DNA from 2 places in the Hymenobacter seoulensis genome. Region 1 is predicted to be linked to the other one. Evidence: riboswitches for the same ligand, from Rfam matches in the RefSeq annotation. Region 1 holds a riboswitch; the other holds the start of a gene.
What was found. Region 1 has a riboswitch for S-adenosylmethionine ahead of ACYVHC_RS14330 (amino acid permease). Riboswitches for the same ligand answer to the same signal wherever they lie in the genome.

Region 2: linked by a shared signal. The riboswitch ahead of ACYVHC_RS10800 (O-acetylhomoserine aminocarboxypropyltransferase/cysteine synthase family protein) and the one ahead of ACYVHC_RS14330 (amino acid permease) in region 1 are both predicted to bind S-adenosylmethionine.

The regions. Positions count from the first base shown of each region.
Region 1 is NZ_BAAGWD010000003.1:158,840-163,970, forward strand. Features, by position in the region: gene ACYVHC_RS14325 (CPBP family intramembrane glutamic endopeptidase) at 172-942, opposite strand; gene ACYVHC_RS14330 (amino acid permease) at 1,177-2,631, opposite strand; SAM riboswitch class I at 3,030-3,122, opposite strand; gene ACYVHC_RS14335 (hypothetical protein) at 3,481-3,909, shown strand; gene ACYVHC_RS14340 (EcsC family protein) at 3,993-4,748, opposite strand; gene ACYVHC_RS14345 (Gfo/Idh/MocA family protein) at 4,827-5,131, opposite strand, start outside.
Region 2 is NZ_BAAGWD010000002.1:692,024-697,154, forward strand. Features, by position in the region: gene ACYVHC_RS10790 (hypothetical protein) at 18-647, opposite strand; gene metX (homoserine O-acetyltransferase family protein) at 637-1,677, opposite strand; gene ACYVHC_RS10800 (O-acetylhomoserine aminocarboxypropyltransferase/cysteine synthase family protein) at 1,877-3,265, opposite strand; SAM riboswitch class I at 3,654-3,767, opposite strand; gene ACYVHC_RS10805 (LysM peptidoglycan-binding domain-containing protein) at 4,128-4,424, opposite strand; gene ACYVHC_RS10810 (lipocalin family protein) at 4,654-5,070, shown strand.

The DNA.
Region 1 (5,131 bases):
CCCTATAAAAAAGCCCCACCGATTCATTGGTGGGGCTTTTTTGTGATTTATCAACTTAGCAGACCTAGTAATTTAAAGCTACTGCCGGAAAGCCTACAAGCCCAGCGTTATCCTGATTAGCTTGTTGAGTCAGCACCGGTTTGAGGCATTTAGCTACCTAGTAAAACGGAGTTAAGCCCTAACAGAAAGGAGTGGTTCTTCCTCAGTTGGTAGCAGTTCAGGCATCGGTACCGGTGTGGTGGTTTGCTGCACACGCCGCAGCACCAGGAAAAGTACTAGGGCACTGAGCAGCACCAACCCGATATACAGCCCCGGCGACGTAGCAAGCAAGATTCCCGGGCTATCAGCCGCCTTGCCCACAGGCCATATCATGGAGGCGAAAGCCAACAGATTATTGAGCGCATGTATGCTGATACACAGCCACAGGGAGCGGGTTCGGTAGTAAAGCCACCCTAGTACTACCCCAATTAGGGCGGTTCCCAGGCTTTGGGCGGGATTAAAATGTATTATGCCAAAGAGCAGCGCCGACTGGCCAATGGCAACCCACGGCCGGTATGCGCGGAGCAAGGCTTGTAAAATCACGCCCCGAAATAGCACTTCCTCCAGTATGGGTACCGCAACAACTCCTACGAGGAACGCCGCTACTGGCTCGTGCACAAGTTCTTCAAAAAAGCGTTGCTGCCAGTCAGGAAGCCCTAGTAGCTGCACCACCGACAGCACCATTACCAGGGCCGGCACCAGTAGGGGCAGCAGGGCGTACAGCCACCCCTTCTCTTGCCCCGTGAACTGCACCGGGTTCCAGCGCTTGCCGGCTTTCCAGCGCATAAACCCAAGCAGGGCTACGTTAGACAACACGGCCACAACCATACCAGTTACGGATTTTGATAGGTGCAGCACCTTGCTGGCGAGCAAAGAGGTAGGCAGGCCCACGAGTAGCGTCACGAGTAAATACCAGCCGATAAATGTCCAGCTTTCTTTTAAGGTAGGATAAGCTGGGGCTGGTTTCGATAGAGAGGCGGTAGCAACTTCAGGCGTACTCGTTTCCACAGTAAAATCAGGATTAGTATAAAGTAGTGTGCGTCAAAACTACTGTTCTTGGCGCATAAAAAAACAACCAGCCGAGCGTAGCGCATCGGCTGGTTGTGATAGTCATCTTGATAAGAAGAATTGCTGCGTTTAGGCGGCTTGCTGCTGCTTTTGCTGCCCCAGCTTGCTGTGCTTGCGGCCATAGCCGTAGTAAATAGCCAAGCCAATGGCCAGCCACACTGCCAGGCGCAACCACGTTTCCCAAGGCAACGACAGCATCATTATGAGGCAGGTCAGGATACCCAGAATAGGTACCAGCGGCACCCACGGCGTGCGGAAGCCACGTGGGGCGTCGGGTTCACGCTTGCGCATAATCAGAATGCCCAGGCACACCATTACGAAGGCCAGCAAGGTGCCAATAGAGGTCATTTCGCCTACCACCGAAATCGGCACAAACCCCGCGAATAAGGCAATAAACAAGCCTAGTAGCAGATTCGACTGCAAAGGGGTGCGGAACCGCTCATGGATTCGGGAGAATACCGGGGGTAGTAACCCATCCTTGGCCATGCTAAAAAACACGCGGCTCTGGCCCAGCAAATCCACCAGAATAACGGAGGTGTAGCCGATGATAATGGCCAGAATCACGGCCGATGACAGCCAGGCGTACGGCGTTTTTTCGATGGCAATAGCCACGGGCGCAGCGCTGTTCTTGAACTCGGTGTAGTTGGCCAGGCCCGTCATGACGTGGCCAAAAAGCACAAACAATACGGTGCAAATCAGCAGGGAGCCGATGATGCCGATGGGCATATTGCGCTGCGGATTTTTGGTTTCCTGGGCCATGGTGGCAACAATATCAAAGCCAATGAATACGAAGAATACTACCCCTGCCCCGCGCAGAATACCGCTCCAGCCAAACTCCCCGAACGTGCCGGTGTTTTGCGGGATGTACGGCTGGTAGTTGGCGGGGTCAATGTACTGCCAGCCGAGCCCGATGAATACCAGCACCACGGCCACCTTCAGCGTAACCACCAAGGCATTAAACCAGGCCGAGCCCGAGGTACCGCGGATAATAATCATGGTGATGGCCAGCACAATAAGCATGGCCGGTATATTCACCAAGCCGTGAACTTCGGTGCCATTAGCCATCGTAGCCGTTTCAAACGGCGACATCACCAGCTGCGGAGGCAGGTTGATACCGTATTTGCTCAGGAACTTCAGCAGATACTGCGACCAGCTGATAGCCACCGTGGCCGCGCCTACGGAGTACTCCAGCACTAAGTCCCAACCGATAATCCAGGCAAACAGCTCGCCCATGGTGGCATAGGCATAGGTGTAAGCGGAGCCCGCAACCGGCACCATGGAGGCAAACTCAGCGTAGCACAGCGCCGAGAAAGCACAGCCCACTGCTGCCACCACAAACGAGAGCGTAACGGCCGGACCAGCATTGTTGGCGGCCGCAATGCCCGTGAGCGAAAACAGGCCCGCCCCAATGATGACACCGATGCCAATGGTAATAAGATTGAAGCCGTTCAGGCTTCGTTTCAGGGTGTTAGCGCCCGTTTCGGCCGCTTCCTGCCGAAGCAGTTCCAATGATTTTCTGAGCATAAAGTGATTCGCCAGGTAGTAGTTGGCTGGTAAGAGAATATCCTGGCTGCAACGCCTGCTGCCGCTTAACCGGCTAGCAACGCGGGTTGCCGATGTCAGCACATTACGTAGCCTTACTAGCTTCTTAAAAAGCCGAAAGCGACGCGTATTGCCGGGCAACTACAGGCAGCAGCGCTGGCCAGGAAATGAAGAGAAGAAAAGAGATGCCTAGGGCTTGAATGCTAGGTAACGATACCATCCAAAGCCAAATGGGTCAAAAACTCAGGGCAGAAGCCGCAGCCTCAACAGCAACAACAGCGGCTCATACAGCAGCGCTGGGCCCTATAGGGCCCACTGAGAAGGGCAGCGGAAACTACGAAACAGGTACTACGGCAGAGGCAAAAGTCCACGGCTTGTTGTTTTTATATGGTCAGGAATTGGCACCGTTCCGGCTGTTGCGGATGGTTGCCGACGCGTCATAGAGCCTGTCTCTCAGCGCCTCTGTATAAAAACAATCCTTTGGGCTAGAAAGAATTGATGCGACAAAGGTAGAACCGGAATGCTGCTCCTGCAAACAGGGTCTTTCTCGCTCTACCACACTGCGTATTTTATCAACTCCTGAAGCCAACTGGTGCCCTAGCAGCCAAGTCTTATCAACTCATAACACGCTCACTATCAGAACACTGCTTTTGCTGATAGATTTTACTGGCGGAAGTTTAACCGGAAAATTTAAATATTTTCAGAGGCTGCTAGGGTCCGGGTTTGCTTAAAGTTGGCATCTGAGTTGCCTATTGACCTAGCAGAAGCATAAACGCCTGTTCCGGACGACGGCCTGCTTCTTTCCCTGAATTTAAACAATCTAACATAGCCATGAAAAAGCTTCTCGTTCTCCTCGCCGCTTTCTCCCTTTCTGCTGCTGCCGCTTCGGCTCAAACTACGCCCGTAAAAGCAGCACACGCCAAGCACCAAAAAGGCACCAAGGCCGCCAAAACCCCTGAGCAGCGCGCTGAGCAAAAAGCAAAAAGTCTCAGCCAGAAGCTAGGCCTCTCGGCTGCTCAAACCGAGCAAGTCCGGCAGCTGAACCTGGCCCGCTACCAGGAAATGCAGGCCAAGCGCACGCAAGTAGCTTCCACCGCCGATAAAAAGCAGGGCCACCAAGCCATGAAGGCCGGCAAGGAGCGCTACGAAGCCCAACTCAAGCAAATTTTAAGCGCTGATCAATACGCGAAGTATGCTCAGCTGCAACAGGAGAAAATGGCCAAGCACAAAGCCCAGCATCCACGTAAGGCCAAAAGCTAGTGCCACCTACCTCACCCAAAAGCCCCGGCGCATTCCTGCGCTGGGGCTTTTTGTTTTATGAGCAAAGCCAGTCTAGGCCGTTACTAGGTAGTTACGTTGGGTAAAGCATCAGGCGTGTTCTCTGCGGCAAACCAGCGCAGGCGGTAGCAGTTCATGGCTGTGTCGCCGAGCTGCTCCAGGAGCCGGTAGTTGGCCACCGCTCCTACGGCCGCTCCAATTACGGGCACTAGCTGCGCCATTTTGGCCAAGTCAATGTAATCGCGGTACTCCTGCTGAAACGTGCGCCAGTCGAATTCCTGCACATCGGTCGGGAGCGTGTGGCGGTAGGCATCCCAGTTAGCAACGCGGCTGTAAATCTCGTTGCGAGTATGCTGGCTGCTGAAGGCTAGCTGGAAAATGTGCAGCAGGAACAACCGCTCGGTGTAGTCGCGCACGTCGTGGCCGTAGAGGGCCGCCACATCAAATAGGAACTTCAGCTTGATGCCGAGCAGCAACGGGAAGTCGGCCAGCCCGAGCAGGAAGCCGCCCGCTCCCGTCATGGCTCCTTCCGCGGCAGCCGTATTGCGGTAATACCGCAGCGTGTTCTTCACCGCAGCTTCGCGCTCAGCCAACGGCGTATCGGCCTGCGGACGGCGCGTAGTGTGCGTAGAGCCAAACAGAACGCCGCGCACCATTTGCTTGATGGCCGCCGTGAGAGCCTGGTGCACCTTTTCGGGCAGAAATGCATTCAGCCGCGCTTGTATCCGGCGCGTGAAACGCCCCACCAGCGTGGGCTTTTTTTGCATTTTCTGTTGCCAGGCGCGCAGTTCCGTACGTGCTTGCTGATCTGGGAGAGTCATAGTAGGCAGAACGCGAAGGCTGATTGTTACCGTAAGATCGGCAGATTCCGGCTGGCACGGGCACTTGCTACTGACCGGTTACCGCAAACTATAAATCCGCTCAATAATCTCAACCACCTTTACACCTTCCTGCACGTTGGTGGGTGCCGGCCCACCATTCCGGATAGTAGTCACTACGTCGTCAATTAGCTGCACGTGGTTGGCGGCGCTGCCCTGGTAGGGCCCGTAGTCGTTGGCGGGGTTAGTGGGCGGCAGCGCAGGCAGCTGATAGTTGCGCAGGTGGCAATATTCCACCTTATCCAAGTACTGCCCACCAATCCGGACGCTGCCGTGCTCCGCTACTACCGTGAGGGAGCTCTCCAGGTTTCGGTCCCAGACGGCGG
Region 2 (5,131 bases), on a different contig from region 1:
CTAGGGTAGTAAACGGCTTACGCTGCTTCTTCCGAGTACTCATTGGCACTTACTGGGCGCACATTGCCCGTGCGCACCAGAAACGCACCGTATTTGCGCAGCACCTCCCGATGGCGCAGCAGATGCGCCAGCGCCACATAGCCTACCACGTACCCATCCTCATCGGCTTCCTCCGAAATTTCGCTGAAGTCAAGCAGGTCAATCAGGCGGTCTTCGTCGGTGCGCAGGTAAATTTCCACCTCCAAGTCAGTAAGGGCCGAAGATCCAGGTAGCGGCCCCGAAGCCGAAGTAAAATCGGCATCGATGCTGACAGCTGCCGCGCCCATTTGCGGGGCGAGCTGGGGCATTATCAGGGCCGTAATGCGGCCATCGGGCAGGCGCTGAATACTGGCTTCCAGCTCAATTTGGCAGCCGTAGCTGGCCGCAAAGGCAATATCAACGGGTTGCAGGTTTTCGATGCTGCTCTGAAACACGTGCTCGGGTTGCAGGTAGGTTCCGAAGGTACGGGCAGCTAGTAAAGCGGCTTCAGAGGTCAGATCGAAAAGGAGCTGCCGGCGCTCCGACGCCGGGGTAGCCGGCTTTTTGCGCTTAGCTAGGGCGTTGAAATCAGAAGAAAATGCGGGTAACGGCGCAGCGCTAGTGGACATAGGTCTGGACGTAAAATCGTTCAAGGAAGTGAGTGATTTGAGCAGTTTCAATCAGAAAGCCGTCGTGGCCATATTCTGACTCCATTTCAGCGTATTGCGCCCCCCGGATGTAGCGGGCAAGCTGCTGCTGCTCAGAAGTCGGGAACAGTATATCAGAAGTTATGCCAAGTACCAGGGTTCGGGCCCTAATGCGCCCTAGGGCTGCTTTTACACTGCCGCGGCCCCGGCCCACGTGGTGGCTGTCCATAGCCCGCGACAGGGCTACGTAGCTGTGAGCGTTGAAGCGCGCCACCAACTTATCACCCTGGTAACGCTGATAAGAGCTGGCCAGAAAATCGTCCAGCTTCTCGTCGTCGGTTTCGGTTTGGGTGCGGCCGTAGGCGTGGTGGCTGCGGTAACTGAGCAGCGCCGTGGCCCGGGCTGCCCGCAACCCCGCCGCGCCGCCGTCCGGCGTGGTCGTGTGGTAGGTTGGGTCGGCGAAGATGGCTAGGCGCTGGGCTTCATTGAAGGCAATGCCCCAGGCCGAGTGCCGTGCGTTGGTAGCCAGCAGCACTAGGTTCTCAAACAATGCCGGCCGCTGCACCGCCCACTCCACTGCCTGCTGCCCACCCAAAGAGCCGCCAATCAGGGTATGGATAGACGGTAGGGCAAGGTGCTCACGCAAGGCCTCATGGGCAGCTACCATATCCCGGATGGTCAGGAGCGGAAACGCCTGATATGGTGCTTGCTCCGTGTCGGCATCAGCAGAGGCTGGACCGGTTGTGCCGTAGCAGGAGCCTAGTACATTGGCGCACACAATAAACCAGTCGGCGGGGTCGAAATAACAGCCCGGTCCTACTAGCCCCGGCCACCAGCTCAGCACATCAGAGTTAGCCGTGAGGGCATGGCACACCCATAGCACATTGTCGCGGGAGGCATTTAGGCGCCCGTAGGTATGGTAGGTTACGTTCACCTGAGGCAATATGGCGCCGCTTTCCAGCCGAAGTGGCCTAGGCAAACGAAACAGGTGTGGTTCTTCTTCGGAAGGCATGGTACTAGGGCAATTTCAAAGTCAATAGCCTGCGGGCGGAGCCGATTCTGCCCGGCTCCGCCCCGGCTGTAGTGCGGGCGGCGTTGGTCCTCGGCTTCCTCTCTCCTGAAAGCCCAGGCACCAGCCCGCGCGCTGCGTTGCTGGAAGCTGATCCGAGCCGCTCTCTCACCTGCGGCCCGGCATCAACCCCTCTCAAGTATCAGACTTCCAGCGTGGCAACGTGTTCGGTTTCGGGTTCGGGTAGGAGGGTGCTGCCACTCTCCCCGGAAGGAATAGTAGCTGCCGTGCGCACGGCGTCAAAGGCTAGGGTCAAATCCGCCCGAATGTCTTCGAAGTGCTCCGTGCCCAACGACAGGCGCAGCAACGTGGGTGTTACGCCGGCTGCCCGCTGCTCTGCCTCAGAAAGCTGCTGGTGCGTGGTAGCCGAGGGTTGAATAATCAGCGTTTTAGAGTCGCCAACGTTGGCCAGGTGGCTGATTAGCTTCAGGTTATCAATGAACTGTATAGCGGTTTCCTTGGTGCCTTTGATGGCGAAGGTGAGCACGCCGCCGTAGCCGCGCTTCAGGTACTTCTGGGCCAGCGTGTGGTACGGGCTGCTCTTCAGGCCGGGATAGTTCACGGCTTCTACCTGCGGATGTTGCTCTAGCCAAGTAGCAATGCGCAGGGCATTTTCCACGGTGCGGTCTACGCGCAGGCTTAGGGTTTCGAGGCCTTGCAGCAACAGGAAAGAGTTGAACGGGCTCTGCGAAGGGCCAAAATCGCGCAGGCCTTCTACCCGGGCCCGAATGATGAAAGCAATGTTGCCGAACGGGCCACCTTTGCCGAATACCTCATTAAAAACGAGGCCGTGGTAGCCCTCCGAGGGCTCCGTGAATTGCGGGAACTTGCCGTTGCCGAAGTCATATTTGCCGCCGTCTACAATCACGCCGCCAATGCTGGTGCCGTGGCCACCAATCCATTTTGTGGCCGACTCAACTACAATGTGCGCGCCGTGCTCCAGTGGCCGGAACAGGTAGCCCCCGGCTCCAAACGTATTGTCCACAATGAGTGGCAGATCGTGCTTATTGGCAATGGCGGCAATGCGCTCAAAATCCGGAATGCTGAAGCTCGGGTTACCGATGGTTTCGAGGTAAAGCGCCTTGGTATTTTCGTCGATCAGAGCTTCAAATTCGCTAGGCTGGTCGCCGTTGGCAAAGCGCACCTCAATGCCCAACCGCTTGAACGCCACCTTGAACTGGTTGTAAGTGCCGCCATACAAGTGCGTAGTGCTCACGAAGTTGTCGCCGGCCTGCAGAATGTTGTTGAGGGCAATAAACTGCGCCGCCTGCCCCGAAGAAACAGCCAGTGCCGCTACGCCACCTTCCAGCGCGGCTATGCGCTGCTCGAACACGTCGGTGGTGGGGTTCATCAAGCGGGTATAGATGTTGCCGAACTCCTTCAGGGCAAACAGGTTAGCACCGTGCTCGGCATTCTTGAATACGTAGCTGGTCGTCTGATAAATCGGAACGGCGCGGGACCCGGTTACGGGGTCGGGCTGCTGGCCGGCGTGGAGTTGGAGGGTCTCGAAGTGAGCGTTCTGCGTGGACATAGCAAGGCTGGTTAGCAGGAAGTTGGATATGAAGGAAGGGAGCGTAAACCGCTACAGTGGGGGCTACGCAAGGGCGTAGCAGGAGCCGGGCTGAAGTCAGCAACCTGTGAGGGCGAGCTGAGCAAACAGACGAGCCAGGCGACGCTGCCTAGGCAGCACCAGGGGCCAAAGCCCAGGAAACAGGGGAGGGGAGAAGCTGGGCCGCCGTGCGTGGGCTAGCTACAGCAACAACAAGCGCCGCTACAGCAGCGCATTCGCATTCGCCAAGCAGCGTGGGCGGCTACAGAAGCCCTAGAAACGCAGGTAAGCGGCTGGGCAGTAAGCAACAAAGCAGACTGGGCAGCAGCGGAAGGAAGGGCGAAAGCGAAGGTGTTTTCCATGGCACTCTGAGTTATATGCCCCGCCGCCGAATGGCTGGTCGGGCAGGAATTGGCACCTTTCGCGCGGTCGAAGGTTGCCAGTGGGTCAGGGAGCCTGTTCTCTCGCCACTTCTGTATAAATCTTTGAAAACTGCCCCGCCGCGAGCGGGAGAGTACCTAGTTGGTATTGCAAAGGTATAGGCCTAGTTTCGATATATGCAATAGCTAGTGAAAATAATTTTTAATCAGCCGATACTGCTAATATGCTTATGCTGCGTTAAGATGAGTAGCCGTCAACTTGTTGATTGGCAGGCACTAATAGATGCAGGCAACAAGCTGTCTTTTCTGCTCCTGTTGAGCAGAGGGTACACTTTAGGCAACAGTGAGCCTTAGTCTCTGTGGGCCATACCACCATCCGAAACATATTACAGGGAACTTTAGAAACACAGAAAAGCCACCTTGTAAGAGGTGGCTTTTTTGGATATTTCGAAGCTAGAGAAATGCTAGAGCTTGGGCAGCGTCAGTACCTGTCCTACTTCAATTAGGTCGGGATTCGAGCCGATAACGCTTTTGTTGGCGTCATAAATCTGGTGCCACTTGGCCGCGTCGCCGTAATGGCGCTTGGCAATTTTCGAAAGCGAGTCGCCGCTTACTACGGTATAGGTATCGCCCTGAGTAGTAGTAGCTGCGGCCTGGTTGGCGTTGCCAAAAAAATCGGTGGCACCACCCGCTGCCGGAGGAGTAGTAGGCTGAACAGGCTTCTTATCGCCGTCGTTAGAAAGGAAATCAAACAGTCCCATAGCAGTAAGTCAGTTTAGTTGTGAGAGGGGAATTGACCGAGAATCAGCACGATGCACTGGTCTGGTTTGCCTCTCTTACGCTTGATAATGCAATAAGTTGTAGCCGGACTGTAGCGCGAACATCTTGGGGAATGCTGCCGTAAGAGTGGCAATGCTGACCTAGCAGCCTGGTTATCCAGGAGGCTGAGCAGAGACATAAAATCTACTCTCTCATCTAACCATTCTCCCCATGAAAACCCCCTCTTCCTCTTTTCGCTTGCTAGCTAGCCTGCTTATGCTGGTAGTACTTTTCACGGCTGCTTGTGGCAGCAAAGAAGGTAAAGTAGAAGGCGTTAATATGCTTTACGGTAAGGAAAGCAAAGTATGGAAAACCGATAAAGAACTCAGCGCTTCCGGCGACAAAGTAAAACAGACCGATGCCCAGGAAGATGAGCGCATCACGTTCTTCGCGAACCAGCAGTACACCATGATGTCGCCAACCGGAGCAGTGAACGGTAAGTACACCTTTGATCAGGCGGCCAAGAAAATCACGATGACGCCCGACGGTGCTACCCAAAGCAACACCTTTGATGTAGTAACCCTGACCGACGACAAGTTGACCCTAAAAAGCCCCCAAGGCGCGGAGTTGCGCCTAGAAAAGGAATAAACCAAGTTTTTTCCTAATTAGAAAAGCCCTTTTGTACTATGCAAAAGGGCTTTTTTTATGG